Regions from separate parts of the Tardiphaga sp. GW821-FHT12E02 genome, predicted to be linked through region 1. Evidence: riboswitches for the same ligand, from Rfam matches in the RefSeq annotation. Region 1 holds a riboswitch; each other region holds the start of a gene.

Region 1 (7,573 bases):
GATGGCCTTTCCAGTACAACACGCGGGTACAACATCGGTTGCTCGGCACGCGTCAGCCCCTATTTTTACAGGGGCTGACGGCCAGCGTCGATCCACTCCATCGTCGGCGCCACGGAAAATTTATTCATCATATCAATTACTTATTTCGACCAGAGGCCACGCCGGACAGGTGCCGGCGGAGCGTTTGGCGGGACCATATCAATGATCGCGCCGATGCCCAACTTTCCTCACGGCCGCCATTCACCGGAACCGCGATGGCCCGCCGCCGCGTAGGGCGCAAATAATGTCTGCTGCTCATCGATCACCAGCGGCCGCCCTAGCGGCGGAAAAGCCCGCTGCGGGCAGCTGCGGCGCTCGCAGACCTTGCAACCCATGCCGATCGGCGTGGCTGCCGCAGCGTCGATCACATTCATCCCTTGCGAATAGACGAGTTCCGACGCATGCCGAACATCGCAGCCGAGGGCCACGGCAAATGTCTTGGTCAAAGCGCCATAGCCGCCGCGCCGCTTGGTAACGCAGCGCGCGATCCACAGATAGGTGCGCTCATCGGGCATGCGTGCCAGCTGGGTCAGGATCCGCTCAGGCTGCACGAAGGCTTCATAGACATTCCACAGCGGACAGGTGCCGCCGATGCGCGAGAAGTGAAAATCCGTCGCCGATTGCCGCTTGGAAATATTGCCGGCACGATCAACACGAATGAAGAAGAACGGCACGCCACGCGATGACGGCCGCTGCAGCGTGCTGAGCCGATGGCAGATCGTCTCGAAACCGACACCGAATGCATCGCTCAGCAGATCGATATCGTAGCGCTTGCGCTTGGCGTCGGCGAGGAACCGCTCATAGGGCAGAATGAGCGCACCGGCAAAATAATTGGCGAGCCCGATCCGCGCCAGCGCCGATGACTCGCTGCTTGTAAGCTGCGCGCGGCCGACGATCCCGGCGATCGATATGCCCTCCTCCAGCATGGCAATCTGCGTCGCCATCTGGAAGGCGCGCTGCCCCGGCTCCAGATTGCGCGACATGTGCAGTGCCCCGCTCTGTGCATCGAAGCGGCGATGAGTCTCATTGGGCATGTCCTCGATCGATACCGAGACCCTGTGCCGCTCGCGCAGGTAATCGACCAGCCGCTCCGATGTAACAGCGCCGCTCGGCGCGAGCTTCTGCGCCAGCGCCTCGGCGGCCTCATCGAGTTCGGCGATGTAGTTGTGCCGCGCATAGAAAAAGTCGCGCACTTCCTCATAGGGCGTCGATGGCAGCAGCGCCGTATCGGCCTGCCGGTCCTCTCCAAGTTGCGCAGCGAGTGCTGCGGTCTGCTCGACGGCCTGGCGATGCTTGCGGTTGAGAGCGACCAGCGCACGGCCAACAGCCGGCATGTTGAGCGCGAGTTCGCGCAGCTCCGCCGTCGAGATCGTCTCGCCGATATGCGGATCGGACAGCGCCTCGCGCAGATCGGAAATCAGCCGCGCTTCGTCATCCTCGGAGAACAGTTGCACATCGACGCCGAAGGCCGCGTTGAGCTTGAGTAACACACCCACCGTCAGCGGGCGCTGGTTGTTTTCGATCTGGTTGAGATAGCTCAGCGAAATGCCGATTGCGGATGCGACCGCCTGCTGTGTCAGCCGGCGCTCCTCGCGCAGACGCCGCAGCCGCACGCCCATGAAGGCCTTCTTCATCGCCGCCTCCGACTTTGCAAACTTTGCAAATTCACCAGATCTTCTTCGCTTTACTACGCTTTTTCAGCTCTGTTCGCGCTAACGCTTTTGCAGATATTGCGAACTTGTCCGTCACATGCAAGCGCGAACACTCGCCCGACAGCCCGGTGCGGTTCGTGCCCTAACAGGCAGGTTCTCGTGAAATCCCACAGTGTCCGTAGCTACAAATCGTCCGAACAGCTCGCCCGCAACGACCAGCTCGCCTGGAAGATTGCCGAAGTCGCGTCTGATCCGGTCGCTGTCGAGCCTGCTGTGATCGAGATGATCGGCAACCGCATCATCGACAATGCCGCCGTCGCCGCCGCATCCATCGCGCGCCGCCCGGTGGCGAGTGCGCGTGCGCAGGCCGTGGCGCATCCACTGGCGCCCGGCGCCACCATTTTCGGCCTGCCGCATCGCCAGCGCGTCTCGCCGGAATGGGCTGCATGGGCCAACGGCGTCGCCGTGCGCGAACTGGATTTTCACGACACATTTCTCGCCGCTGATTACTCGCATCCCGGCGACAACATCCCGCCGATCCTTGCCGTCGCACAACATTGCGGCCTCGACGGCGCCGCGCTGCTGCGCGGCCTCGCCACCGGCTATGAAGTGCAAGTCGATCTCGTCAAAGGCATCTGCCTGCACGAGCACAAGATCGACCACATCGCCCATCTCGGCCCATCGGCTGCGGCAGGCATCGGTACCGCACTCGGCCTGCCGACCGAGACGATCTATCAGGCCGTGCAGCAGGCGCTGCATGTGACGACGACGACGCGGCAATCGCGGAAGGGCGAGATATCGAGCTGGAAAGCCTATGCCCCCGCTTTCGCCGGCAAGATGGCGATCGAGGCCGTGGACCGCGTGATGCGCGGCGAAGGCGCGCCCTCGCCCGCATGGGAAGGCGAAGACGGTTTTATCGCCTATCTCCTGTCCGGTCCGAACGCGGAATACACCGTGCCGCTGCCAGAGCGCGGCGAGCCGAAGCGCGCCATTCTCGATACCTACACCAAGGAACACTCCGCCGAATATCAGAGCCAGGCTTTGATCGATCTCGCCCGCCGCATGGGGCCCAAGATCGGCGATCTCTCGAAGATCGAGAGCATCGTGATTCACACCAGCCATCACACCCATTATGTGATCGGCACCGGCGCCAATGATCCGCAGAAGATGGATCCGACCGCGAGCCGCGAAACCCTCGATCACTCGATCATGTATATCTTCGCCGTCGCCCTCGAAGACGGTGGCTGGCATCACCAGCACTCCTATGCGCCAGCCCGCGCCCGTCGCGCCGAGACCGTCGCGCTTTGGCACAAGATCTCCACGGTCGAAGATCCCGCCTGGACCGCGCGCTACCACACCCATGACCCCAGGCAGAAATCCTTCGGCGGCCGCGTCGTCGTCACGCTGAAAGGTGGCTCCACCATCAGCGACGAACTCGCGCTGGCCGATGCACATCCGCTCGGCGCCCGCCCCTTCGTCCGCGCGAACTATATCCGCAAATTCGAGCAGCTCGCTGAGGGCGTCGTCCATGCCGCGGAGCAGAAGCGCTTCCTCGGCCTCGTCGAGCGCCTGCCCGAATTGTCCGCGCAGGATATCGCGCACCTCAATTTCTTCGTCGATCCCGACAGGCTCAACGACAACACGGCACGCGGCATCTTCGACTGGTCGGTGAAATGATCCGCTCAGAAAACACGCAAGGAGACTTCCATGGTTGACGAGGTTTTGCAGGCCCGCCCGGCTCCGAAGAAATCCGTGGCCCTCTCCGGCATCGTCGCCGGCAACACCGCGCTGTGCACGGTGGGCCGCACCGGCAATGATCTGCATTATCGCGGCTATGACATCCTCGATGTCGCCGAGAGCTGCGAATTCGAGGAGATCGCCTATCTTCTCGTCCACGGCACGCTGCCGACGCCGGCCGAGCTCGCCGCCTACAAGACAAAACTGAAAAGCCTGCGCGGCCTGCCAAGCGCCGTGCGCACCGCACTGGAAACCCTGCCAGCCGCTGCCCATCCGATGGATGTCATGCGATCGGGCGTCTCCACGCTCGGCTGCGTGCTGCCGGAAGCGTCCGACCACAACCATCCCGGCGCGCGCGACATCGCCGACCGGCTGATGGCCTCGCTCGGCTCGATGCTCTTATACTGGCATCACTTCTCGCAGAACGGCCGTCGCATCGAGTTGGAAACCGATGACGACACCATCGGCGGCCACTTCTTGCATCTCTTGCATGGCAAGGCGCCGAAACCGGCAGAGGTGCGCGCGATGCACACCTCGCTCATTCTCTATGCCGAGCATGAGTTCAATGCCTCGACCTTCACCGCGCGCTCCATCGCCGGCACCGGCGCCGATATCTATTCGGCCGTCACCGGCGCCATTGGCGCGCTGCGCGGGCCCAAGCATGGCGGCGCCAACGAAGTCGCATTCGAAATCCAGAAGCGCTACGTCAATGCCGATGAGGCCGAGGCCGACATCCGCCGTCGTGTCGCCAATAAGGAAGTCGTGATCGGCTTTGGACATCCCGTCTATACGATCGCCGATCCCCGCAACAAGGTGATCAAGGACGTCGCGCGCCGTCTCTCGCAGGACGCTGGATCGCTCAAAATGTTCGAGATCGCCGACCGCATCGAAGCGGCCATGGCGGATTCCAAGAAGATGTTCGCCAATCTCGATTGGTTCAGCGCCGTGTCCTATCACATGCTCGGCGTGCCTACGGCGATGTTCACGCCGCTTTTTGTGATCGCCCGCACCTCCGGCTGGGCTGCCCACATCATCGAGCAACGCGTTGACAACAAGATCATCCGGCCCTCTGCGAATTATGTCGGCCCGGAGAACCTGGCCTTCGTGCCGATCGATCAACGCGGCATCACGCCCGCGCCACGCGCAGCTTGAGGACAATGGAATGCCCTATCTCGTCGCCTCGGATCTGCCCACTGAAACCGCCGGCCGTCGCTTTCGCCAATTGCTGAAAGCACCCGGCATTCTCCAACTCCCGGGCGCGCACAACGGCATGGCGGCCCTGCAGGCCAAATCCTTTGGCTTTCAAGGTCTTTATCTGTCCGGCGCAGCGATGACGGCCTCCATGGGCCTGCCAGATCTCGGGATCATCACCGTCGATGAGGTGTCTTTCTTCATCCGCCAAATCGTCCGCGCGGCACAACTGCCGCTGCTGGTCGATGCCGATACCGGTTATGGCGAAGCGCTGAATGTGATGCATGCTGTTCGCACCTTCGAGGATGCCGGTGCTGGCGCGCTGCATCTCGAAGACCAGATCCTCCCGAAGAAATGCGGTCATCTCAACGACAAGAAGATCGCCGATGCTCGCGACATGGCCGCGAAGGTCGCGGCCGCCGCCAAAGCGCGTCGCGATCTCGTGATCATCGCGCGCACCGATGCCGCCGCCAGCGAAGGCCTCGACGGCGCGGTGGCACGCGCAAAGCTCTATATGGACGCGGGCGCCGATGCGATCTTCCCGGAGGCGCTCAACACCGCCGAGATGTTTCGTGCCTTCGCGGAGCGGATGCCCGGCGTGCCCCTGCTCGCCAATATGACGGAGTTCGGCAAGACGCCGTTTTTCACCGCATCGGAATTCGAAGCGATGGGCTATGCGATGGTGATCTGGCCGGTCTCGTCATTGCGTGTCGCCAACAAGGCGCAGGCCGATCTCTATGCCGCCATCGCGCGTGATGGCGGCACCCACAACATGGTCGATCGCATGCAGACTCGCGCCGAGCTTTACGACACCATCGGCCTGCATGATTACGAAGCCCTGGATTCGTCGATCATCCAGACCATCGTTCCGGAAGCCATGCCGCGATAACGACGGGCCTCTGCCCACTGTCGGGATTGGCACATGCAATGCGCGACCTGCCCACACGGCAGCCCACGGATTGACGAACCGATCCCGGCCTACTTAAGTCTCTGCGTCGAGGTCTCCGGGTCATGTTCGATCCGGAGCTAAGAGGGAAGCCGGTGCGCGACGAACGTCATGAGTTCGTCGCAAGGCCGGCGCTGCCCCCGCAACTGTAAGCGGTGAGCGAGCGTCCATCAGTGTCACTGAAGCCAAAAGCTTCGGGAAGGCCGGACGTCAGCCACGACCCGCGAGCCAGGAGACCTGCCTCGACAAACTGTACGTCCACGGGCGGGGTGTCCCGGTGGTGCGCTAAGCAGCCTGCCGCATGTGCGGCAGATCATGCCCGCGTCCGCCTTCCCTTTGCCCCCAATCATGGGGTTAAAGCTATGTCGATCTCTTCACTTCCTGTTGCAACGCTCGGTACGCCGCGGATCGGTCCGCGGCGCGAATTGAAATTCGCCCTCGAAAGTTTCTGGGCCGGGAAATCCACCGAACAAGAGCTGCTGAAGACTGCAGCCGATCTGCGCGCCGCCAATTGGGCGCGACAGAAATCACTCGGCGTGACGATCATCCCGTCCAACGACTTTTCACTCTATGATCAGGTGCTCGACACCAGTGTGATGGTCGGTGCCATTCCCAGGGCCTATGGCTGGACATCTGGCAGCGTATCGCTCGCCACCTATTTCGCCATGGCGCGCGGCGCCCAGGGCGATGCGCATGATGCAAGCTGTGGTCATGCCCATCACGGCCACGGCGTTGTCGCGCAGGAAATGACGAAGTGGTTCGACACCAACTATCACTACATGGTGCCGGAATTCTCCAGCGATCAGACATTCGCCTTGTCCTCGCGCAAGCCGATCGAGGAGTTCGAGGAAGCCAAGGCGCTCGGCCATCACACGCGCCCCGTGCTGGTCGGCCCCGTCACCTTCCTGAAGCTCGGCAAGAGCCACGATGCAGGCTTCAATCCGCTCTCGCTGCTCGACAGGCTCCTGCCCGTCTATGTCGAGCTGCTGCGTGAGCTGGCGAAACGCGGTGCCGACTGGGTGCAGATCGACGAGCCCTGTCTCGTGCTCGATCTCGACAGTCCCACCCGCGATGCGCTGAAGCACGCTTATGCAGGCATCTGCGCCAATGTGCCGGGCTTGAAGATCATGCTCGCCACCTATTTCGGCGAGATCGGCGACAATCTCGACACCGCACTGGCCCTCCCCGTGGCCGGCCTTCATATCGACCTCAAGCGCGGCACCGATCAGCTCGTACAGGTGGCATCGCGCATACGGCCGGATCAGGTGCTGTCGCTCGGCGTCGTCGATGGACGCAATGTCTGGCGCACGGATCTGTCCGGCACGCTCGATCACATCACGCCCGTGGTGAAGCAGCTCGGCGCGGAGCGTGTACAGATCGCAACATCCTGCTCGCTGTTGCATGTGCCCATCGATCTCGCGCTCGAAACCGATCTCGATCCCGATGTGAAAAGCTGGCTCGCTTTCTCGCTGCAGAAGATGGGCGAGCTCTCGACCCTCGGCAGAGCACTGGCGCAGGGCCGCGCCAGCGTCGGCGATGCGCTCGCCGCCTCCGACAGTGCCGTGATCGCACGCGATTCATCGCCGAAGATTCACAATGACGCCGTCGCCAGGCGCATGGCGGGCCTGACCGGCCAGAGCCACAGCCGCAAATCGCCTTTCGCAAACCGGGCGGATATCCAGCGCAAGGCCTTCGACCTGCCCCGCTTCCCGACCACCACCATCGGCTCGTTCCCGCAAACGGCCATCGTGCGCAATGCCCGCGCGTCCTTCACCCGTGGCGACATCACGCTCGACAAGTATGAGCAGTTCCTCCGCGAAGAGACGGCCGAGGCGGTGCGCTGGCAGGAGGAGATCGGTCTCGACGTGCTCGTGCACGGCGAGTTCGAGCGCAACGACATGGTGCAGTACTTTGGCGAGCAGCTCACCGGCTTCACCTTTACCAAATTCGGCTGGGTGCAGTCCTATGGCTCGCGCTATGTACGCCCGCCGATCCTGTTCGGCGACGT
Region 2 (7,573 bases), 2.1 Mb from region 1:
TGGCATTGCGGCCGGTGATGACGACATGCTTGTCCGCCGGCTTCTCGTCGCGCAAGAAAGTGAGCACGTCATTGAGATCAAGATAGTCATAGCGCAGCACGATGTTGAGTTCGTCGAGCAGCACCATGCGATGGCGATCGTCGCGGATCAGCTCTTTCGCCCGTTCCCAGCCGGCCGTCGCGGCAGCGATGTCGCGCTCGCGATCCTGGGTCTCCCAGGTAAAGCCTTCGCCCATGATATGAAGCGTCACCAGTTCCGGAAATTTCGCCAGCACCCGCGCTTCACCGGTGTCCCATGATGGCGACTTGGTGAACTGCACGACGCCGACCGGCATCTCATGGCCGATATGGCGGAACACCATGCCAAGCGCGGCCGAGGTCTTGCCCTTGCCAGTGCCGGTGTGAACGATCAGCAGGCCCTTCTCGCCCACTTTGGTCGCCATGATCTTGTCTTTGGCGGCCTTGTGCTTGGCGGCCTTCTCCTTGTGTCGCAGGTTTTCTGCGGCGTGATCGGCTGCGGAGTCGCTCATGCGTGTTCCCTCGCGATTTGCTTGGTATTCATCAATTCGGAAATCAGATGTTGCGCACTGTTGGAGCGCGGCGTCCACAATCCCCGGCGGATCGCCTCGGCAAAGCGTGCCGCGGTCTCCTGCAGCGCTGCCGGATTGGCGGATGCCATGAAGTCGCGAACCTTATCATCCTCGAGATAGGCCGAGAACAACTGGTCGAAATGGTGATTGCCGACGGCATCTGTCGAGGCGGCGAAGCCAAACAGATAATCCACCGTTGCCGTAATCTCGAACGCGCCTTTATAGCCGTGGCGCATCACGCCGGCGACCCATTTCGGATTGGCGCCGCGACCGCGCACCACGCGCGAGATCTCGTGCGCCAGCGAGCGCGCGATCGGTGCTTCCGGGCGGGACGTATCGATATGCGCGACGCGCGGCGCTGAGCCACGCAGCGTCTGCACGGTGGCGGAGAGGCCCCCGATAAACTGGTAATAATCGTCGGAATCCAGAATGTCGTGTTCGCGATTGTCCTGCGTTTGCGCCACGAGATCGACGGACTTCAGCCGCTCTGAAAATTCGTCGCGTGCGCTCTCGCCTTCGTTGCCAGCGCCATAAGCATAGCCGCCCCAATCGAGATAGACGTCGGCAATATCGGCCCGGTTGTTCCAGCCGCCTTCATCGATCAGCGCCTGCAAGCCTGCACCATAAGCGCCAGGCTTGGAGCCGAACACACGGCGCATCGCCTGCCGGCGTGCGAGTTCGCGGGTCATACCGCCGGATTCCAGCTTGTGCGCGCGAGCGCGGACATTGGCAGCGATGGGATTGGCATCATCGGGCTCATCGAGCTCCGCCACGGCGCTGACAGCCGAGCCGATGATATCCATCTGGGTCGGGAACGCATCGCGGAACAGGCCGGAGACACGAAAGGTCACATCGACGCGCGGCCGCTTCAACTCGGACAATGGCGTGATGGCGAAGCCGGTGACGCGGCCTGACGTCTCTTCCCAGACCGGTCGCGCGCCGATCAACGCCAGCGCCTGCGCGACATCGTCGCCGCCGGTGCGCATATTCGCGGTGCCCCAGGCCGACAGCGCGATGCTGCGCGGCCATTCGCCGGCCTCCTGCCAGTAGGCTTCCACAAGACGCTCAGCTGCGAGCTGCCCGATGCGCCAGGCCGAGGGCGTCGGCACCGCACGGACATCGACGGCGAAGAAATTGCGGCCGGTCGGCAATACATCAGGCCGTCCGCGCGTCGGCGCGCCTGATGGACCGGGGCGGATGAAGCGGCCGTCGAGGCCCTTGAGGAATGCGGCCATCTCGGCGTCGCCGCAAGCATCGATGGCGGGACGCAAAGATGTATCGATCCAGCCGAGCACCTGCGCTGTCTGCGCCCAGCTTGGATCGCAAGTGCATTCGCCTGCGACAAGCTTCAGCGCCAGCATCTCGATACGTTCGATCGTATCGCCCGTGGTTCGCCATGGCACGTCGGATATGCCAGCCAGCATCTTCGGGCGCCGACCGAGATAATCGTCGGCCATCTCACGCATCAGTGGATCGAAATCACCGAGCCCGAGATCAATCGCCAAAGCGCGATGCAGCGACGCATCCTGCGCACGGATATCGGAGCGCGGCAGGCGCGCGATGGAGACAAGTAGATCGTTGCGCTGCGCGTCGTCGGGCTTGCGGCCGAAGATGTGAAGCCCGTCGCGGATCTGCATTTCCTTGAGATCGCAGAGATGCGCATCGAGCGCGCGCAGCGCTTCATAGGTCGGCGTGTCGCGATTGATATCGACATCGCTGTCGAGCTGCTGGGCGCGGGCGAAGGACAGGATATCTTCGGCGATAACGGCAGCGCGCTTCGGATCGAGATCGCTCGCCGCAGCATACTCATCGACCAGGCTTTCGAGCCGAGCGAGATCGTCATGCAGCTCCGCGCGCGTCATCGGTGGCGTCAGGTGATCGATGATGACGGCCGAGGTGCGGCGCTTGGCCTGTATCCCCTCGCCGGGATCGTTGACAATGAAAGGATAGAGATGCGGCAGCGGACCGAGGATCGCATCGGGCAGGCAACCGGCCGAGAGGCCCGTGCTCTTGCCCGGCAGCCATTCGAGATTGCCGTGCTTGCCCACATGGGCGATGGCATGCGTATAGAACTCCTGCCCGAGCCAGAGATAGAACGCGAGATAATGATGCGGCGGCACCAGATCGGGATCGTGATAGGTGCTCTTGGGATCGATATTGTAGCCACGTGCCGGCTGCACGCCGACGACGATATTGCCGAAGCGATGCAGGCCGAGACGAAACGCATCATCGACCAGATGCGGATCGTCTGCAGCATCACCCCAACGCGCTTCGACGGCGGCGCGGATGACGGCCGGCAATCGCGCGAACGCTTTGCGATAACTTGTCAGCGACCATGTGGCGCCGCCGCTGCGCACGGCGCGCTCAAGAAGTGCATTGGTGGGACCTTGCTGCAGCAGCTCCATCATCGCGGCCGATGTTGATGGCGCATCCACGGCACCATAACCGGCTCCCTGCATCGCCATGATGATATCGACGAGGCTCTGCGGTGTGTCGAGACCGACGCCGTTGGCGAGCCGGCCATCGCGGTTCGGATAATTGGCGAGGATCAGCGCGACGCGACGCTCGGCGATCTCCGTGCGGCGCAGACGCACCCAGGCACACGCCAGATCAGCGGCCGCATCGATGCGATCCGGCACCGGCCTCAGCAGCGTCGGCGTGAAACCGCCGTCACTTTTGCCGCGCTCCTTGAAGGCGATGACATTCGCGAAAATACGGCCATCGACTTCCGGCAGCACCACATGCATCGCCAGATCGCGCGGCGTGAGGCCCCGTGACGAACTCTCCCAACTCGCATGCGAGATGCCGGCCTGTGCGACCTGCAGCACAGGGCAACCCGATGCGGACAAGACGCCAGCGTCGTCGTTGGCCGTCGCGGTCGCGAAGGCTGTCGCGTTGATGATGACATCAGGCGGGAATGCACCCAGCGCCGCGCGCAGGAAGGCGACAGAGCGCTCGTCCTTCAGGCTGGTGACATAGAGGCAGACCGGATTGAGCCCGCGCGCATCCAGGGCATCGCGCAGCGCTGCGATCGCGGCCGTGTCGCCGCCTGCGACCAGCGCACGATAGAAGATCACCACGGCGTTCGGACGCTCATCGCCCAAAGGCGCCTGCGGCCAGAATCCTGCGGATGGCATCGGCCGCGCGGCAGGCGGCTTGTCACCCTGCCCGATCAGATGTGCGGCGTAGCGCAACGCCAGCGCCGCATTCTCGACACCGCCTTCGCTGCAGTAGCGCCACAGCGCATGCGTCGCATCGGCAGCGATCGTACCACGTGCGGCAAGCTCCGCATTCCAGTCCATCTCGCCGGGAACGCAGGCGAACAGCGCGCCGCGCGCGATGGCATCGCTGCGCAGGCTCTCGACGCCATGCGGCCAATAGCTGATGCCACCGAGCATGCGCAGCAGCACGATCTTCGCTTTGGCCAGCGTCCGCTCGACATAGAGATCGACCGAAGCGGGATGGCCGAGCGCGAGGAGATTGGTGAGCCGCACGCTCGGGAAGTCTGCGCCAAGACTCGCATGCGCCGCACCGAAGGCGGCGAGATCGCTGTCCGCCGCAGACAGCACGACAATATCCGCCGTCGCCTGCCCGAGATCGCGGGCGACGTCGCCGTCGTCAATACTGCCGGAGGTGTCGAGCTTGAGATGCATGCGCTCCCCTAATCGTCATTGCGAGGAGCGAAGCGACGAAGCAATCCAGATCTTGGCTTGCTGGATTGCTTCGCTCCGCTCGCAATGACGGCGGTCGTTGCTAGCCTGCCAGCGCCTTGCGCACGGCGTCGGTATCAAAGCCCTTCAATCCGATGACGACGAGATGTTCGGGATGACTCACATCCGGCCGTGCAAAAGCGAGATCGACGCGGGCGCCGACGGCCTGCACCACAATGGGCGCCGGTTTGTCGGCGATGCGGGCATGGCCCTTCACGCGCAACACGCCTTCGATGCCGAGCGCTCCGCCAACGCGGGCGCGCATGGCGTCGAGATCGCCGGCGGCACCGGGTTTGATGACAATGCTGTCGAAATCGTCGTGATCGTGTTCTTCCTCCTCGCCGTGATGACCGACGCGGGCGGCCATATCATCTTCGGCTGCGGCGTTGAGGCCGATCAGCACGCTTGGCGCGAGATCGCCCTTGGAGCGGACGATGCCGACGCCCGCGCGAAGCTCGGCCTTCAGCTTGGTTTCGATTTCGGCGAGCTGCTCGGCGCTGACAAGATCGCTCTTGGAGAGCACGACGAGATCGGCGCAAGCGAGCTGGTCTTCGAACACTTCTTCGATCGGATCATCATGCTCGATGCCTTCGTCGGCCGCGCGCTGCTCGGCGACCGCATGCTCATCGAGCGTGACGCGGCCTTCGGACAGCGCCAGGGCATCGACCACAGTCACGACGCCATCAACAGTCGCGCGCGTCTTCACGGCCGGCCATGCAAAGGCCTTCAACAACGGCTGTGGCAATGCGAGGCCGGAGGTTTCGATCACGATCGCATCGAGCGGACGCTCGCGCGACAACAGCTTTTCCATGGTCGGCACGAAATCATCGGCCACCGTGCAGCAGATGCACCCATTGGTGAGCTCGACGATGTCGCCGGGCGCGCAGGCTTTCGCCGCGCATTCCTCGACGAGGCCACCATCGAAACCGGCATCGCCGAATTCATTGACGATCACGGCAATGCGGCGTCCATCGGCCTGGGTCAGCAGCGAGCGCAACAGCGTGGTCTTGCCGGCGCCGAGGAAGCCGGTGAGGACGGTGACGGGAACGCGGGACATTCAATTCTCCTGGAAACGCTTGAGCCAAAGAGGCAGGCCGGCAGCGACGAAAGCGACATTGTTGACAGCGGCGGCAATGGTCTGGTTGAGGCGGCCCTGCGCATCACGGAAGGCGCGGCCGAGCGGGGTCTCCGGCACCAGGCCGAGACCGACTTCATTGGATACAAACACGATGGGATAGCGCGAGACATCGAGGAAGCGCACCAGCCGCTTTGCCTCGACCTCGGGATCGCGCTCCGCCATCATTAGATTGGACAGCCACAGCGTCAGGCAATCGACGAGAATGACGCGGCCGATGGTGGATTCGCGCGTCAGCGTATCCACCAGCGCCAGCGGCTCCTCGATGGTGATCCAGCCCTCGCCGCGCTGCTTGCGGTGCTGCGCGATGCGCACCTGCATCTCGTCATCGCCGGGCGTCGCCGTGGCGAGATAGACTTTTGTGAGCGACATCTCGCCGATCAGCCGTTCGGCAAAGGCCGACTTGCCGGAGCGCGCGCCGCCGAGAACCAATGTGGTGCCGAGCGATGTCATTTCGGCGCCCTGCCATCTGCGGGCGACCAGCGCAGCGGCGGCACGCGCGCGACCATGCCCTTGCGCAGCACGTCGGCGCGCTCGCGCCACGGCACCAAGCCGTAATCGGATGTCTGATAGGACTGCACGAAGGATGCGACCGCATCCGGGCCGGTGTCCGCCAGCAGGTCGCCGAACAAGAATGTGTAGCCATCCTGGCTCGTCACCGCGACCGTTGTCGGCCGCTTGCAGACGCTGAGGCACTGCACCGGGCGCACCATGACATCGACATCGCGCGCATCAAGCGCGGCCGTGACAGCATCCAGCATGGCAGAACCGACCACGGCGCCATCGGCGGCCTTGCAGTTCACGCATACGCTGACCACCACCGGCGCTGAAGGCAGCGGGCGCGGCAGGTCATTGACGGCAAGGTCGTCGGGCAAACTCGATGCGTTGCGATCCATCACGGGCTCAAATCGGGCGAGCTTTGTTGGGTCGCGCGGATGCTGCCATCCGCTCGCTCCCGTCCGGTGCACCCCGCCCCGACGACGCCTCCAAAGCACAATTCGTGACGGCAGGTCTCCTGGCTCGCGAGTCGGCGCCCATCACCGCCTTCCCAGCAATTCCCCGATCAGGAACTCCCAGTGGCACCGGCGCGGGCTCGTCGCTTACAGTTGCGGGGGCAGCGCCGGTATCGCACCGGCTTCCCTTTTCACCTTCCACGCGGAAGGACCATCGCCGCGGACGCTATCTGCCCCCACAGTCCGGGTCAACCACAGCCGGAACCGCGCCGCTGCTGTTGACCGAATGGCCGCGGATGCGCGAGACAGGCGGCCAAAGGAACCTGATTTTGACCACACAGAGCCCTATCTGGCAGCCGCCGGCCATCGCGCCCCTCGATCCCGCCACCGAGGCCAGCCTGCGCGCGGTCATCGACGGCAAGGCCAAGCCGCCGGGTTCGCTCGGGCGAATCGAGGAACTGGCCCTCCAGCTTGGCATGATCCGCCATCCCGGCGAGCCGCGCGGCGAGAAAGCCGTGCTGCTGGTCTTCGCCGGCGATCACGGTCTCGTGGCCGAGGGCGTGTCGCAGTATCCGTCAGCCGTGACCGTCGCGATGGTCATGACCTACCTCGCCGGTCGCGCCACTGCCAATGCGTTCGCCAAGGCGAATGCCATCGACGTTCGCGTCATCGATATCGGCGTCGCAGCGGAACTGCCGGTGCATCCGGGTTTGCGCGACGCCAAGGTGCGCTTGGGCACCGCCAATGCCGCGCGCGAGCCGGCAATGACGTCGGAACAAGCTGCCACTGCACTCGCGCATGGCATCCGCATCGCGATCGGTGAGATCAAGGCCGGTGCCGATATCATCGCGCTCGGCGAAATGGGCATCGGCAATACCGCCTCCTCCGCGTTGCTTGCGCATCGCCTCGCACCAGCGACGCTCACTGACTGCATCGGTGTCGGCGCCGGCCAGGACGATCTCGGCATGGCCCGCAAGCGCGCTGCGATCGAGATGGCCTCCGCGCGCAGCGATGCCACCGCGCCGCTGGATGTGCTCGCGGAATTCGGCGGGCTCGAAATTGCCGGCATGGCCGGTGCGATCCTAGGGGCGGCGTCGCAACGGCGGCCTGTGATCATCGACGGCTTCATCTCCAGCGTCGCCGCGCTGCTTGCGATCCGGCTGAGTCCCGAGGCGCGCGGCTATTG
Region 3 (7,573 bases), 2.4 Mb from region 1:
CATCGCCACTGGCGTAACGCGGAGAGCTACGTCTACAGCCCGGCGTCCGGCCTCGTGAACCGCAATGGCAACAACACCGAAATCTACCAGGCCCAGCAGCAGATCGGCGACCGCATGGACGCCACCTTCCGCGGCCATGTATTCGGCCTGGAAAACCAGCTCGTCACCGGCTTCGATGTCAACCACATCAAGTTCGGCCGCGATGCGAATTTCCTGTCATCGACGTCCACCGGCAGCTCGACAGTCACGCTTTTCAATCCGATCCCGGGTAACTATTTCAGCAATACGCCGACCGTCGTCGACTATCGCAGCATCACCAACCAGTATGCGTTCTTCGCGGAGAACAAGCTCAACATCACCGAGCAGCTGGCGCTGATCGGCGGCATCCGGCAGGACGAGACGAACGTCACCCGCACCGACTTCTTCAATCCGGCCAACAGCCTCGACAAGTCGTTCTCGAACACCACGTGGCGTGTCGGCGCCGTCTACACGCCGATCAAGGATCTCGCCTTCTACGGCCAGTATTCCACCGCCGTCGATCCCGTCACCAGCGGCCTTCTCGCGCTCAATGCAGCAAACGCGAACTTCACCCTGGCCACCGGCCGGCAGGTCGAATTCGGTGTCAAGCAATCGCTGTTTAACGGCCGCGCGGAATGGACGCTCGCCGGCTATGAGATCGTGAAGAACAATCTGCTGGCGCGCGATCCCAATAACCTCAACGTGGTCCTGCAGGTCGGCCAGCAGTCGTCCCGCGGCATCGAGGCGTCGGTCGGCATGTTGCTGGATTATGGCTGGCGCATCGATGCCAACACCACATTCCTGCAGGCAAAGTATGATGACTTCCTGCAGGCCAGCGGCGTCAATTTCGCCGGCAATGTGCCGGTCAACGTGCCGCTCAACGTCTCCAATATCTGGGCGACATGGGACTTCGCGCCGAACTGGTCGGCCAATGCCGGCATCCAGATCGTCGGCAAGACCTATGCGGATGCAGCCAACACGCTGGCTCGCTCGGCCTATAACGTCGTCAATGCCGGCGTGCAGTGGAAGCCCGATGCGAACACCACCGTGTCGCTGCGCGTCTACAATCTGTTCGACGAGATCTACGCCACCGGTGGCGGCACCAATCAGTGGATCCTCGGCATGCCACGCACGGCGCAGATGGCGGTGAATGTGAAGTTCTGAGGGAGCAACACACTCTAATTGTCATCCCCGCCTAGCGCACCGAAGGTGCGCGCGGAGCGGGGATCCAGTACACACTGTCTTCACAGCTTTATATCTAAAGCTCGTGTCTACTGGATCGCCCGGTCAAGCCGGGCGATGACAGTGCGAGTGCGGTAGACAACCCACCTCCCAATTGACTCCTTCCAAACTTTCACCCTAACGTGATCGCGACGGTGCCCTTCGGGGACCAAAAGGGAATGCGGTGAGACGCGCTCTGTGAGTCCAGCAAACTCGGCAAGCGCATCGATTCCGCGGCTGCCCCCGCAACTGTAAGCGGCGAGCCTTCGCCATCAGCCACTGGGCTCTCCGCCTGGGAAGGCGGCGACAGGCACCGACCCGCGAGCCAGGAGACCTGCCGTCAGTCGTGGTCACACGCGAGCACATTGGGCGGGGTGCCCCGGTGGAAGCCGAGTTGCGTTCGTGAGGAATGCAGAGCGGCTTGGTTTGCGGTGACGTGCCACGTTATCGCGAGTCTCGAACCATGATCGTCACTCATCTCTTGACGGCCGACCGGCGCCATCTCCTTCTTTCAACCGTCGCGCTGTCCTGCCTGCTCTGGCCTGCCGAAAGCTGGTCGCAAACGGCACAGCAGAGCCAGACACTTGACCCCGTCGTCGTGCAGCCGACCGCCCAGCCGCAACGCGCACGCCGCGCCACATCAGGCAACGCCACGCGCAATGCGCGCTCGCGCCAGCAGCGCAATGTCGCCGCAACGACGGCCGCGCCGGTTGCAACACAGACTGGCCCGGTCTTCGCTGCACCAACGCTCAATCTCACCGGCACCACCTCCACCGGCAGCCGCCTCGGCCTCACGCGCCTGCAGACGCCGGCCAGCGTCGAGGTGATCTCGGCCGAGACCATGGCCGAACGCGGCCAGCAGAATGTCGTCGATGCCGTCACGCAGAATGCCACCGGCATCACCGCCATCGGCGAGCCCGGCAATGGCGGCATCGCCTTCTCGACCCGCGGCTTTGCCGGCAGCGGCTCGGTGACATCGCTCTATGACGGCACTCGTCTTTATGTCGGTGCCGGCACCGTCAATTTTCCGTTCGACACCTGGACCGCCGAGAAAATCGAAGTGCTGCGTGGCCCGGCCTCGGTGATGTATGGCGAAGGCGCCATTGGCGGCGCCATCAATGTGGTGTCGAAACTGCCGCTCTGGGTGCCGCGCAACCAGGCCGAGATCTCGCTCGACAGCAACATGACCCGCCGTATCGCGCTGGATAGCGGCGGCCCCATCAGCAAGGATGTCGCTTATCGCATCGCCGTCACCGGCAACGCCTCCGATGGCTGGGTCGATCGCGACAACCAATCGAACATCGCGCTGCATGCCGCCGTCCAGATCAAGCAGAACGAGGACGTCACCTGGACGCTCTCGACCGACTATGGCGACCGGCATCCGTCGAAATATTTCGGCACGCCGCTGATCAACGGCCAGCTCGATCCCGCGACCCGCTTCAAGAACTACAATGTCAGCGACAGCACCATTCGTTATCAGGATAGCTGGAGCCAGGTGAAGACCGAATGGCAGGTGTCCGACGGCATCACGCTGCGCAACACGCTCTATTACATGTATGCGAAGCGGCACTGGAAGGAAGTCGAGATCTACGGCTTCAACAATGCCACCGGCCAGATCGATCGCAGCGACTACCTCGAAATCTATCACCAGCAGCAGCAGATCGGCGACCGTATGGACGCCACCTTCACCGGCCATCTGTTCGGCATGGTGAACACGTTTGTCGCAGGCTTCGACGTCAACCGCATCGACTTCAAGCATACCAACAATTCGCCTTATGGCGGCTTCTCGTCGGTCGATCCGTTCAATTTCAATCCGGGCGTCTTCGAGAGTCCCGATGCGACGCGACCGGGCTACAGCGCGACCGCCAATCAATACGCGTTCTTTGCCGAGAACCGGCTGGCGGTGACCGAGCAATTCTCGCTGATCGCCGGCGTCCGCCAGGACCAGCCGAGCGTGACGCGGACCGACTTCCGCAATCCCGCCAACAGCTATACGCGGGATTATTCGGCCACCTCATGGCGCGTCGGCGCCGTCTATACGCCGATCCAGAATCTTGCTTTCTACGGTCAGTATTCCACCGCCGCGGATACGATCGGCGGCCTGATCTCGGCCAGCAATGCCAATTCGAAATTCGACCTCGCCATCGGCAAACAGGCCGAGATCGGCGTCAAGCAATCTTTCTGGGGCGGCCGCGGCGAATGGACACTCGCCGGCTATGAGATCGTGAAAAACAATCTGCTCGCAGTTGTCCCCGGCAGCGGCGGGATCGTTCAGCAAGTCGGCCAGCAATCCTCGCGCGGCGTCGAAGCCTCGATCGGTCTCGTGCTCGATTACGGCTGGCGCATCGATGCCAATACCGCCTTCCTGCGCGCGAAGTATGACGATTTCCTGCAAGCCAGCGGCGTCAACTATGCCGGTAATGTCCCGTTCAACGTGCCGCAGAATGTCTCGAATATCTGGGCGACCTGGGGCTTTGCGCCGAACTGGTCGGCCAATGCCGGCGTGCAGATTGTCGGCAAGACCTATGCTGACAATGCCAATACGCTGGAAATGCCGAGCTACACGCTCGTCAATGCCGGCGTGCAATGGAAGCCCGACATCAACACCACGGTGTCGCTGCGCGTCTACAACCTGTTCGACAAGGTCTATGCGACGTCGAGCTATAGCGACAATCAGTGGATCCTGGGCATGCCGCGCACCGCGCAGCTGGCTGTGAATGTGAAGTTCTAGACCGAGGCCTGCGTGTTCCCTCCCCCGTTCTTTACGGGGGAGGGTCAGGGTGGTGGCGCCCCACGTGACGTCGGAGCGTAGTGCCTCCCCCACCCCGGCCCTCCCCCGCAGAGCGGGAGAGGGAGAAGGAAAAAAGCGAACCGATCTCAATGCCTCTCAGACTTAATCGAACGTTCCGGCACTGGCTGTATCTCACCCATCGCTGGATCGGCATCGTCACCTGCCTGTTCTTCGCCATGTGGTTCATCTCGGGCGTGGTGATGATGTATGTCGCCTTCCCCGGCCTCTCCGACAAAGAAAGGCTGGCGGCGCTGCCGGACATCGCGTGGGAGAAAGCAACGCTGTCTCCCGGCGATGCAATGAAGGCCGCGGGCAGCACGCGCTATCCACGCGAGCTGCGATTGATGATGCTGGCGGATGAGCCGGTCTATCGACTGGGCGACTGGAGCGGCAAACGTCAAACGATCTCGGCTGTCGATGGCCGCGCGATCACCGAGATTTCTGGACAACAAGCCCTTGCCATCGCCGCAAGGCATCCTGCAAGCAAATCACCTCGCTTCGAGGAGATGATCGACCGTGATCAATGGAGCGTCGTCGCACGCTACGATCCTTTGCGGCCGTTCTATCTCATCAATCTCGGCGATGACGCCGGCACAAAACTTTACATCTCCTCCCACTCCGGCGAGATCGCCCTCGACACCAATCGCACCGAGCGTGTGTGGAATTGGCTCGGCTCGATCCCGCATTGGATCTATCCGACCATCCTGCGCCAGGACCAACCGCTCTGGCGGCAAGTCATTCTGTGGTCCTCCGGCATCTGCCTCGTGGTCGGCATCACCGGGATCTGGGTCGGCATCCTGCGCATGCGCGTGAAGCGGCGTTATGCCAATGGAAATATAACGCCCTATCGCGGCTGGATGGCCTGGCATCACATCACCGGCCTGATCGCCGGCGCCTTCATCCTGACCTGGATGTTCTCAGGCTGGCTCTCGGTCAATCCCGGCAACTTCTTTGCCGACCGCAACACGGCGCGCGAGATGCTGCAGCGTTACGCTGGTCATGACGCGGCAACCTTCGCAGCGAAGTGGCCAATCGCGCACCATCGGGCAGTCGAGGCCCGTTTCACCTGGGTCGATGGCATGCCGCTGGTGATTACGAATTCTCGTAGCGGCGAACGAACGGTGCTGGATGCCGCCGCGGGGGCTTCCGCTGTGCTGCCACAAGACCGCCTCTGGACTGCCGCAACAAAACTGCTCCCGCGCTCGCAACTGACGGACAAAATCGAGCTGAAAGAACCGGATTTCTACTGGTACGCGCACCATCGCGACCGCGAATTCCCGGTTCTCCGCGCGGTGTTCAACGACGACGCGCAGACCTGGATTCACATCAGCCCGGTGACCGGCGATGTCCTCGGCCACGTGGATTCGAGCCGCCGCACCTATCGCTGGATGTTCAATGCCCTGCACAGTCTCGACTTCCAGCTGCTGCTGAAATATCGCCCGGCCTGGGACATCGTGGTGATCCTGCTGTCGATCCTGGGCTGCATCGTCTCGATCAGCGGCGTCGTGGTCGGCTGGCGTTATTTGAAGCGCTAAACCGCGAGCGGTCGCGGCATCTGGCGCGCTGGCTCCGGCGGAATCATGCCGATCAGCGCCTTTCGATCAGCGACGGCGTTGTGGAATTGCTCGAGCGCGATGTTGAAGGCTGTCAATGTGCCTTCCTGAATCGCGCCATGCTCATAACACGTGAGTGTGTCGCGCAGGATGCCATCGGCTTCGGTCTGCATGCTGTCGAGCTCTTCGAGCGAATCGCATTTGCGCGCGATCGCGATCATGTCGAGCAGGCGGTCGCGCTGCGAGACATTCACATTGCGCTCGTCACGGCGGAAATAGCTCGCGAACCACGCACCCGCCGAGCCCATGGCCGACAGGCCCATCAGGCTCCACCAGATGTAATCGCTGTAGCGATCGAGGAAGGTCTTCTCTTCGCCGTCCACATAGGCGGCAGCGCCGGGATGCGCGGGGATGACAGCATCCTTGTCCGTGTCAGGCGTTTCGATCTTCGCGGCGAGCGGGAAGTCGTTGATGATCTGCTGGCGGATCGCAAACAGCTGCCGCGTCAGCGCTGCGACGGTCACTTCGGACAGGCCCTGCCGCGCCACGATGTGATGTGAGAAGCTGATGGTCTTCACATCATCATCCGGGCGCGCCGGCGCGCCGCCGAAAGTACCCGCCGGAATTTCAGAGGCCTCATAGACCGGATAATTCTGCGCGATCGCATCTGCGGAATCGATGGCAAGAAAGGTCGGCGTGCCGCCATCACGCGTGGTCGCCTGCAGCGCCTCACCTGTGATCTTGCTGTTGACGGGGCCGGCCGCGATGAAGGCATCGACCTTCTGGTCTTTCACGGCTTCGGCGACATCGGTGGTAGAGAACTGCTGGATCGTCACCTTGGCGGGATCGACGCCATACTGACGCAGGATGACGTTGAGCAAATTGACGTTGGCTTGCGTCTTGCCGATCACGCCAATGCGCTTGCCGGCGAGATCGGGAATCTTGGTGATCTTAGCCGCCGCCTTCTTGCCGCGGACCGTGCCCTTGGCCGGCGCCGGCACCCACAGCACGGCGACATTCTTGCGAAGAGTCGCCACCGCTCGCGCGTTCTTGGGAACGGGGAGATCGCCGCGGATCACAGCGAGATCGGCTTTGCCATCGGCCAGCGCCTGGGCGCTCGCCGTGGCGCCATCGGTAATCTGCGGGCGCAATCGCACCGTGCGATGATCGCGTGAGAAAGCCTGCACCAGCGCCTGCACGACCTTGACGTCGTCGCTATTGGCAGGCCCGACCGCAATCTTCAGCGGCACCGGCTTCATTGCGAAGTAATAGGCGCCGGCGACGGCAGCGACGATCGCCAGCGTGCCGGCCAGCGTGATCAATGTCATCTTGCGCCGGACCGAACGCGGCGACGGAAGCCCGACCGGTCCAATGACCTCGGGTCCATCCGTCATCGATCTCGAAAACAGGCGCTTCAAGTCCATTGTCACCAAAGTGGGTTAGAGCCGCAGTCTATCAAAGTTCCGGACCCCGTGCCCGTTCCAAAGCCAGCATGGTTACCGGGACGCGTGGTTAGCGGTCCATGCGCGGAATTTGCTGCCTTATTGTGGCATGGATCGATGATGTGTCATTGCGCGTTGGGGTAAAGTTCAGGTGATACAGGAGGTTGCCATGGTGGATCGGCTATCGGCGGACGGGCGCAAGGCGGCGCTGAAGGAACTGACCGGCTGGAGCGAGGCCAAGGGCCGGGACGCCATTGAGCGGACTTTTACCTTCAAGGACTTCAACGAGGCTTTTGGCTTCATGGCGCGGGCGGCGCTGGTGGCCGAGAAGAGCGATCACCATCCCGAATGGCGCAATGTCTACAAAACCGTGGAGGTGGTGCTGTCCACCCACGACGCCGATGGGGTGACCCAGAAGGATGTCGACCTGGCCAAGGCGATGGATGCGATCGCAAAGCGGCTGAACGGGTAACGTTGCAGTGCTGTAGAACGTGACCAAATAAGTCGAGGCGCAAGCTCTGTCTTCTCCCCGCTTGCGGGGAGAAGGT
Region 4 (7,573 bases), 2.4 Mb from region 1:
CGGCTGGTGGAGGAGCCCGGCACCGGCGCATTCTGCCATGGCGATCAGGTGACGATGGCCGACATCTGCCTGGCCAGCATCACGGCGACCATGAAGGCGATCAAGATCCCGCTGCCGGATGTGCCGGTGATTGCCGCGATCGTCGCGCGCTGCGAGGCGATGGAGGCGTTTGCGAAGGCCGATCCGATGAAGCAGGTGGGCGCACCGAAGGCGTCGTGAAGCACACACTCTGTCATCGCCCGGCTTGACCGGGCGATCCAGTACACATTGACGCCAGTGATCGAACCGCATGGCTGGTGGTTACTCGATCACCCGCTTTCGCGGGTGATGACATGCAAAGCCTGGAATAGCCGAATGCGCAAACCAAAATGCCCGGCTTTCGCCGGGCATTCTACAACAGGAGAGCGAACGTCGAAGCCTCTTAAACGAAGGCTTCCTTGCTCTTCTCGGCGCGCTTGCGGTCGGTGGCGTCGAGGAACTTCTTGCGCAGGCGGATCGACTTCGGGGTGATCTCGACCAGCTCGTCGCTCTCGATATAGGCCAGCGCCTTTTCCAGCGTCATGCGGATCGGCGGGGTCAGGCGCACCGCTTCGTCCTTCGACGTGGTGCGAATGTTCGAGAGCTGCTTGCCCTTGAGAACGTTGAGTTCGAGATCGTTCTCGCGGGTGTGCTCGCCGATGATCATGCCCTTATAGACCTTCCAGCCCGGCTCGATCATCATCGGACCACGATCTTCCAGCTTGAACATGGCGTAAGCGACCGCTTCGCCCTGGTCATTCGAGATCAGCACGCCATTGCGGCGGCCGGCGATCTCGCCCTTATAGGGCAGGTAGTCGAGAAACAGGCGGTTCATGATCGCGGTACCCTTGGTATCGGTCATGAGTTCGCCCTGATAGCCGATCAGGCCGCGGGTCGGCGCGTAGAACACCAGACGCAGGCGGTTGCCGCCGGACGGACGCATCTCGATCATCTCGGCCTTGCGTTCGCTCATCTTCTGAACGACCACGCCCGAGAACTCCTCGTCGACGTCGATCACGACTTCCTCGATCGGCTCGAGGGTGTTGCCGTTCTCGTCCTTGGTCAGCACGACGCGCGGACGCGACACGCTGAGCTCGAAGCCTTCACGGCGCATGTTCTCGATCAGGATGGCGAGCTGCAATTCGCCGCGGCCGGACACGATCATCGAATCCTTGTCGTCGGATTCAACGACCTTGAGCGCGACATTGCCTTCGGCTTCGCGCAGCAGGCGGTCGCGGATCAGGCGGCTGGTGACCTTGTCGCCTTCGGTGCCGGCGAGCGGCGAGTTGTTGACGATGAAGGACATCGACACGGTCGGCGGATCGATCGCCTGCGCCTGGATCGGAATTTCAACCGAGGGATCGCAGAAGGTGTCGGCCACGGTGCCCTTGCTTAGGCCCGCGATGGCAACGATGTCGCCGGCTTCGGCGAGCTCGACCGGCTGGCGCTCGAGGCCGCGGAAGGCGAGGATCTTGGAGATACGGCCGGTTTCCACGGTCTTGCCGTCGCGCGACAGCACCTTGACGGTCTGGTTCGGCTTGACCGAACCCGACGCGATGCGGCCGGTGATGATGCGGCCGAGGAAGTTGTTGGCTTCGAGAATGGTGCCGAGCAGGCGGAACGGACCTTCTTCCACCACCGGCGGCGGCACATGCTTGAGCACCAGCTCGAACAGCGCCTTCATGCCGACATCGTGCGCGGCATCGGGGCTCGAGGCCATCCAGCCATTGCGGCCCGAACCGTAGAGGATCGGGAAGTCGAGCTGCTCGTCGGTCGCATCGAGCGCTGCGAACAGGTCGAACACTTCATTGACGACTTCGTCGATGCGCGCATCCTGACGGTCGACCTTGTTGATGGCGACGATCGGGCGGAGGCCGAGCTTCAGCGCCTTGCCGACCACGAACTTGGTCTGCGGCATCGGGCCTTCAGCGGCGTCGACGAGAACGATCACGCCATCGACCATCGACAGGATGCGCTCGACCTCGCCACCGAAGTCGGCGTGGCCCGGGGTGTCGACGATGTTGATCTGGGTGTCTTCCCACAGCACCGAAGTACACTTGGCGAGAATGGTGATGCCACGTTCTTTTTCGATGTCGTTGCTATCCATCGCGCGTTCCTGAACGCGCTGATTGTCGCGGAAGGTGCCCGACTGCTGCAGGAGCTTGTCGACGAGGGTGGTCTTGCCGTGGTCGACGTGTGCGATGATGGCGATGTTGCGCAGTTTCATGTGTCTTCTTCTGGTTCGACGAACGGATGCCCGAAGCGGGTTCTGCAAGACGTCAGCCCGGCGCACTCGTTGCGCGACCAACCCTATCCTGCCTGAAAACGCGCTGGGCAATCCCTGCAAAAGCAAACCCGGCCAATGGATAAAGGCCGGGTACTTGGGCGCGTTGCGGCGCAATATAGTCGGGAATGACCGAAAAACAATGTGAATCTGCCCTCGAAATTAGCCCATTTTGGGGTCCAGAACTGTACTCCAAAGGGCCGTATCGGCCCGATCTCGCAGAGTGACGGTCATCTGGCCGCTCGCGCCCTCAATCCGGACATGGCCGAAGAACTGCATACCGGCTGACGGCGGCAGGTTCTGCTTCCCCTCGCCGGGGGCCTTCACGTATCGGACTTCGGGGCCAAAGGTGTTGTCCATGCCGCCCGGGCCGAAGGTGCCGGCATGGAACGGGCCCGAGACGAACTCCCAGAACGGCTCGAAATCCTGGAACTGGGCCTTGTCCGGATTGTAATAATGCGCCGCCGTGTAATGCACGTCGGCCGTGAACCAGACGGTGTTGCGGATCCCCGCCGTCTTGATGAAACGCAGCAGGTCGGCGATTTCCAGCTCGCGCCCCCGTGCCGGGCCGTCCCCCTGCGCAATTGCCTCAGAACCGGACTTCGCCGCGGCATTGTCAAAAACCACGATGCCGATCGGCATGTCGGAAGCGATCACCTTCCAGGTTGCCCGCGAGTCCATCAGCGCACGCTTCAGCCAGGCCAGCTGCTCTGGTCCGATGAAATGGGCATCGGGGCCATAGGTCTCCTGCAGGTTCGGCCCGTTGGGCCCGCGATAGCTGCGCTCGTCCAGCATGAAGACATCGAGATGCGGGCCGTAATTCAGCACCCGATAGACGCGCCCGGGTTCGGCGGGATTGACCCGCACCGGATACATTTCATGAAACGCCCGCGCACCGCGCGCGGCCAGCACCATCACATCGCGCTCTTTATACGCTGCGGGCAACTGCTTTGACGCCGACCAGTTATTGGTGACCTCGTGATCGTCCCACTGGCCGAAGATCGGCACCTGTGCATTGAAGGCGCGGACATGGTCGTCGAGCAGATTGTATTTATGCGCCGCGCGGAATTCATCGAGCGTTTCGGCGACCTTGGCTTTCTCCGGCACCAGCGTGGTGTTTTTCCAGAGCGAGCCATCCGGCAACTTCACTTCTGCAACCATCGGCCCGTCGGCATAAATCGTGTCGCCGCTGTGGAGCAAAAAATCCGGATTGTGTTTTCGCATGGTGGCGAAGGTGACCATGCCGCCATCCTCCGCATTGATGCCCCAGCCCTGCCCCGCGACATCGCCACCCCAGACGAACGACACATCGCGGCGGTCCGCAGGCGCCGTACGGAAGCGCCCGACCACGGGCTCACCGATCACGCTCGTATGCGCGAGATCACGAAACCGCACGCGATAAAAGATGTCCTGCCCTGCCGGCAGATTCTCCAGCAGCAGTTTTGCCGTGAAATCGCTTTCCGGCAGCACCGTTACCGGCGGCAAAGCGCGCGCATGTTTGAACGACTCGGTGGTCGCCACCTCCACCATCATCTGCGCCGGCCGATCCGCCCGCGACCAGATCGTGCCGCTGTCGAAACCGATATCGCCGGACTGCACACCATGGCTCACCACCGGTCGATCGGCCGCGCGGCTGAAACGTGGCATCGCCAAGAGTCCCGCGCTTGCGGCAGCCGTCGTGAGGAAGCGGCGACGGGACACGCGGATGGCCATTGTGCTCTCCTGGAGTCGGCGATGGTGACGCAGGACGATCTAGGGCTACTACGCAACGCCCCTGTGACAGGCTGCCGCAGCGAGCGCAACAGCCGCCCGGCAAAGCCGTTTTCGGCTCGACACAGCCACTTCTTGTTCATCAAGATAATACCGAAGGGTGCCCACCAATTTCAGTCGAGGCCAAACGCGACAAGCGGAATTTTCCGCAGCGACGCGGCATTGACTCCCGGTGTCATTTCACCGAATTGTCCCCGCGACGGTTCCTTCGGGACCAATAGGGAATGCGGTGAGGCCAGTGCAGCGTCTGTTGCGCAAGCCAATTCCGCGGCTGCCCCCGCAACTGTAAGCGGCGAGCCTTTGCCACATGCCACTGGGCCACAACCCCGGGAAGGCGGCAGAAGGCCCTGACCCGCGAGCCAGGAGACCTGCCGTCGGCCGTGGTCACACGCGAGCACATCGGGCGGGGTGTCCTGATGGAAGCCGAGTTGCCTTCGCTGCGAATGGCAACACGGTTTGGTTTGCGGTGACGTGCCACGTTATCGCGAGTCCTTCGGATGATCTCTCTCATATCCAGCGTCAGCGCGGCGCTCCATGCTTAAAGCTACAGCCGTCAAGAAGCAGTTCGGCGCCAAGCTCGCGCTCGACGACGTCTCGCTCCATGTGCAGCCCGGCGATATCTATTGCCTGCTCGGCGCCAATGGCGCCGGCAAGACCACGCTGATCAACCTGTTTCTCAATTTCATCCAGCCGACATCGGGGCAACTCCTGATCGACAAGCATGATGTCACCGCGCAGCCGCTGGAGACCAAGCGGCTACTCGCTTACATCCCCGAACAGGTGAATCTCTACGGCCAGCTCTCCGGCGTGGAAAATCTCGCTTTCTTCGCCACCCTCGCTATTGGCGAAGAATTGCCGCGCGAGCGCCTGCTCGAATTGCTGCAAGCCGCAGGCCTGCCATTGCAGGCGGCGGATGATCGCGTCGGCACCTATTCGAAAGGCATGCGCCAGAAAGTCGGCATCGCCATCGCGCTGGCGAAGAATGCCAAGGCACTGCTGCTCGATGAACCGACATCCGGGCTCGACCCGTCAGCCGCCAACGAGTTCTCCGAACTGCTGGTCAATGCCAGCCGCAACGGCGTTGCGATCCTCACGACCACCCATGACCTGTTCCATGCCAAGCAGACCGGCACCCGCATCGGCATCATGCGGCGCGGCAAGCTGGTGCAGGAGCTGAACAGCGCCGATGTCAGCCACGCCGATCTGCAGGCGCTCTATCTCGAACATATGAGAGCCTGACGTGATCCTCACCATCGCCCGCAAGGATCTGCGCGAGATCATCCGCGACGGCCGCATGCTCTGGGCTGCGGCGCTCATCATTATTCTCTCCATCGTCGCCATGGCGTCGGGATCGATCCGGCAAGCGCAGATCAATAACGAGCGCGCCGCCGGGCAATCGCTCGATTATCAAGCCTGGCTGCAGCAGGGCGAACGGCATCCGCATGATGCCGCCGAGCAGGGCATGCATGTGTTCAAGCCGGAACCGCCGCTGGCGGTGCTCGATCCAGGCATCGAGCCTTTTGTCGGCTCCACCGTCTGGCTGCAGGCGCATCGCCAGAGCGAACTGAAATTCCGGCCGGCGCAGGATGCCACCGGGCTGCAGCGCTTCGGCCAACTCTCGCCCGCATGGATCGTGCAGGTGCTGGTGCCGCTGCTGATCATCGTCATCGGCTTCAGCGCCATCAGCGGCGAGCGCGAGCGCGGCACGTTGCGGCAATTGCTGAGCATCGGTGTGCCCGCGCGAAGCCTGCTGCTCGGCAAGGCGCTGGCGCTCGCCGCCTGCGCTTTTGCGCTGGTGATCCCGGTCTGGCTCGCTTTCTCCATCGTCGCCATTGGCCGTCTGCCCTCGGCCGAGCGACTGGATATCGTCTATCGCATGATGTGGTTGATCGCCGGCTACGGCCTTTATCTCGGCTTCTTCGTCTTCCTCACCATCGCCGTATCCGCATTGGTGCGCTCGTCGCGCGCAGCCGTGGTGCTGCTGCTCGGCTTCTGGGTCGCCGCCACCCTGATCGCGCCGCGCACGGCGTCCGAAGTCGCCAATGTAGTCTATCCCACGCCGTCACGGCTGGATTTCAACAACCACCTCTCGCACGACATTTCCGAAGCCGCAGATCAGGCCTGGAAAACCACCTTCAATGTCGATGCCCAATGGGATCCGTCGCTGCCGCTCAGCAAATGGGGCGCGGCGCTGAAGGTCGATGATCATGCCGGCTATGGCGTGCTCGACCAGACATTCGGCAAATTATGGGACACATTCGAGCACCAGCAGCGTTTCCAGCAATGGGTTGGCCTGATCGCCCCCGTGATCACGCTGCGCGGCTTTTCCATGGGCCTTGCCGGCACGGATTTCGCGCAACATCGCGATTTCTCCACCGCCGCTGAACTGCAGCGCCGCAAGATCCAGGACATTGTCAGCGACGATCTCGTCGCCCATGCCGACACGCTCGACAATGCGCATTTCAGCTACAAGGCCGGCGCCAGGCTTTGGGCCACCGTGCCGGAGTTCAAATACCAGCTCCCCACCATCGGTTTCGCCGCAAGCCGGTATTGGCGCGACCTGCTGCTCCTCGCCACGATATTCGCTGCCGCCGCCTTGCTCGCGCATCTCGCAGTCTCCCGCAGCCTGAAGCGCGTGGCCTGACATGTCACAGCACACCACCGCCTCGACCTTCTGGCTCATCTTCCGCCACGAGCTCACCATCCTCACCCGCGACCGCACGCTGCCGATCGTCGCTATCTTGCTGGCGTTGATGGTACTGGGTGGGCTGTTCGTCGGCATCACCCAGGCGCAGCAGCGCAACGCGATGATCGCCGAGGTGACCGCGCACAGCGAAAAGCGGCAAGCCAATAACGAGAAGACACTGCAATCGGTTCTGGACGGCAAGCAAGCGCTGGTCCCGTTCGGCAATCCCGCCAACCCCGCGGCGCTGGCCGGCAACCTCGCCGGCCGCCACACCACGCTGCCGAATCTGCCGCTGGCAGCACTCGCGATCGGCCAGTCCGACATGGTGCCGAATTATTACCGCATCTCGTATCTCAGCAAGGTGCAGTTCATGTATGACACCGAGATCGAGAATCCGTGGAATCTGCTCAGCGGCCATTTCGATCTCTCCTTCGTCATCACCTTCGTGCTGCCGCTGCTGGTGATCGGCTTGTCCTTCAACATGCTGTCTGCCGAACGCGAACAAGGCACGCTGCGCATGCTGTTCGCGCAGCCGATGGCGCTGACGACGTTGGTCGCCGCCAAGGCCAGCGCGCGCTATCTCGCGCTGCTGGCGATCCTGCTGCCGCTGCCGCCGCTCGTCCTGCTGGCGCTGTTTCCCGAAACCCGCACGGCAGACTCACTGCTCTTCATGGCGCTGTGGGCGCTGGTCGTCGCCAGCTACACGCTGTTCTGGTTCGCGCTCGCCGCGCTGGTCAATGCGTTCGGTCGTACGTCCTCCTCCAATGCCTTGATCATGATCTCCGGCTGGACGTTTCTCGTCCTCATCCTGCCCA

Evidence for each region. Region 1 has a riboswitch for cobalamin ahead of metE (5-methyltetrahydropteroyltriglutamate--homocysteine S-methyltransferase). Riboswitches for the same ligand answer to the same signal wherever they lie in the genome.
Region 2: another riboswitch for cobalamin. It lies ahead of AC1RQ5_RS23280 (DUF1636 family protein); the one in region 1 lies ahead of metE (5-methyltetrahydropteroyltriglutamate--homocysteine S-methyltransferase).
Region 3: another riboswitch for cobalamin. It lies ahead of AC1RQ5_RS01930 (TonB-dependent receptor); the one in region 1 lies ahead of metE (5-methyltetrahydropteroyltriglutamate--homocysteine S-methyltransferase).
Region 4: another riboswitch for cobalamin. It lies ahead of AC1RQ5_RS01910 (ABC transporter ATP-binding protein); the one in region 1 lies ahead of metE (5-methyltetrahydropteroyltriglutamate--homocysteine S-methyltransferase).

The regions. Positions count from the first base shown of each region.
Region 1 covers NZ_JBXAQK010000001.1:2,788,361-2,795,933, reverse strand. The annotation lists gene AC1RQ5_RS13085 (short-chain fatty acyl-CoA regulator family protein) at 228-1,673, opposite strand; gene AC1RQ5_RS13080 (MmgE/PrpD family protein) at 1,851-3,368, shown strand; gene prpC (bifunctional 2-methylcitrate synthase/citrate synthase) at 3,399-4,580, shown strand; gene prpB (methylisocitrate lyase) at 4,591-5,508, shown strand; cobalamin riboswitch at 5,601-5,824, shown strand; gene metE (5-methyltetrahydropteroyltriglutamate--homocysteine S-methyltransferase) at 5,928-7,573, shown strand, end outside.
Region 2 covers NZ_JBXAQK010000001.1:4,907,630-4,915,202, forward strand. The annotation lists gene cobO (cob(I)yrinic acid a,c-diamide adenosyltransferase) at 1-529, opposite strand, end outside; gene cobN (cobaltochelatase subunit CobN) at 526-4,242, opposite strand; gene cobW (cobalamin biosynthesis protein CobW) at 4,343-5,356, opposite strand; gene cobU (bifunctional adenosylcobinamide kinase/adenosylcobinamide-phosphate guanylyltransferase) at 5,357-5,887, opposite strand; gene AC1RQ5_RS23280 (DUF1636 family protein) at 5,884-6,330, opposite strand; cobalamin riboswitch at 6,423-6,618, opposite strand; gene cobT (nicotinate-nucleotide--dimethylbenzimidazole phosphoribosyltransferase) at 6,684-7,573, shown strand, end outside.
Region 3 covers NZ_JBXAQK010000001.1:403,080-410,652, forward strand. The annotation lists gene AC1RQ5_RS01925 (TonB-dependent receptor) at 1-1,182, shown strand, start outside; cobalamin riboswitch at 1,376-1,595, shown strand; gene AC1RQ5_RS01930 (TonB-dependent receptor) at 1,703-3,970, shown strand; gene AC1RQ5_RS01935 (PepSY domain-containing protein) at 4,120-5,565, shown strand; gene AC1RQ5_RS01940 (TAXI family TRAP transporter solute-binding subunit) at 5,562-6,977, opposite strand; gene AC1RQ5_RS01945 (4a-hydroxytetrahydrobiopterin dehydratase) at 7,195-7,497, shown strand.
Region 4 covers NZ_JBXAQK010000001.1:393,384-400,956, forward strand. The annotation lists gene maiA (maleylacetoacetate isomerase) at 1-219, shown strand, start outside; gene typA (translational GTPase TypA) at 422-2,245, opposite strand; gene AC1RQ5_RS01905 (alkaline phosphatase D family protein) at 2,465-4,015, opposite strand; cobalamin riboswitch at 4,256-4,462, shown strand; gene AC1RQ5_RS01910 (ABC transporter ATP-binding protein) at 4,607-5,311, shown strand; gene AC1RQ5_RS01915 (ABC transporter permease subunit) at 5,313-6,716, shown strand; gene AC1RQ5_RS01920 (ABC transporter permease subunit) at 6,718-7,573, shown strand, end outside.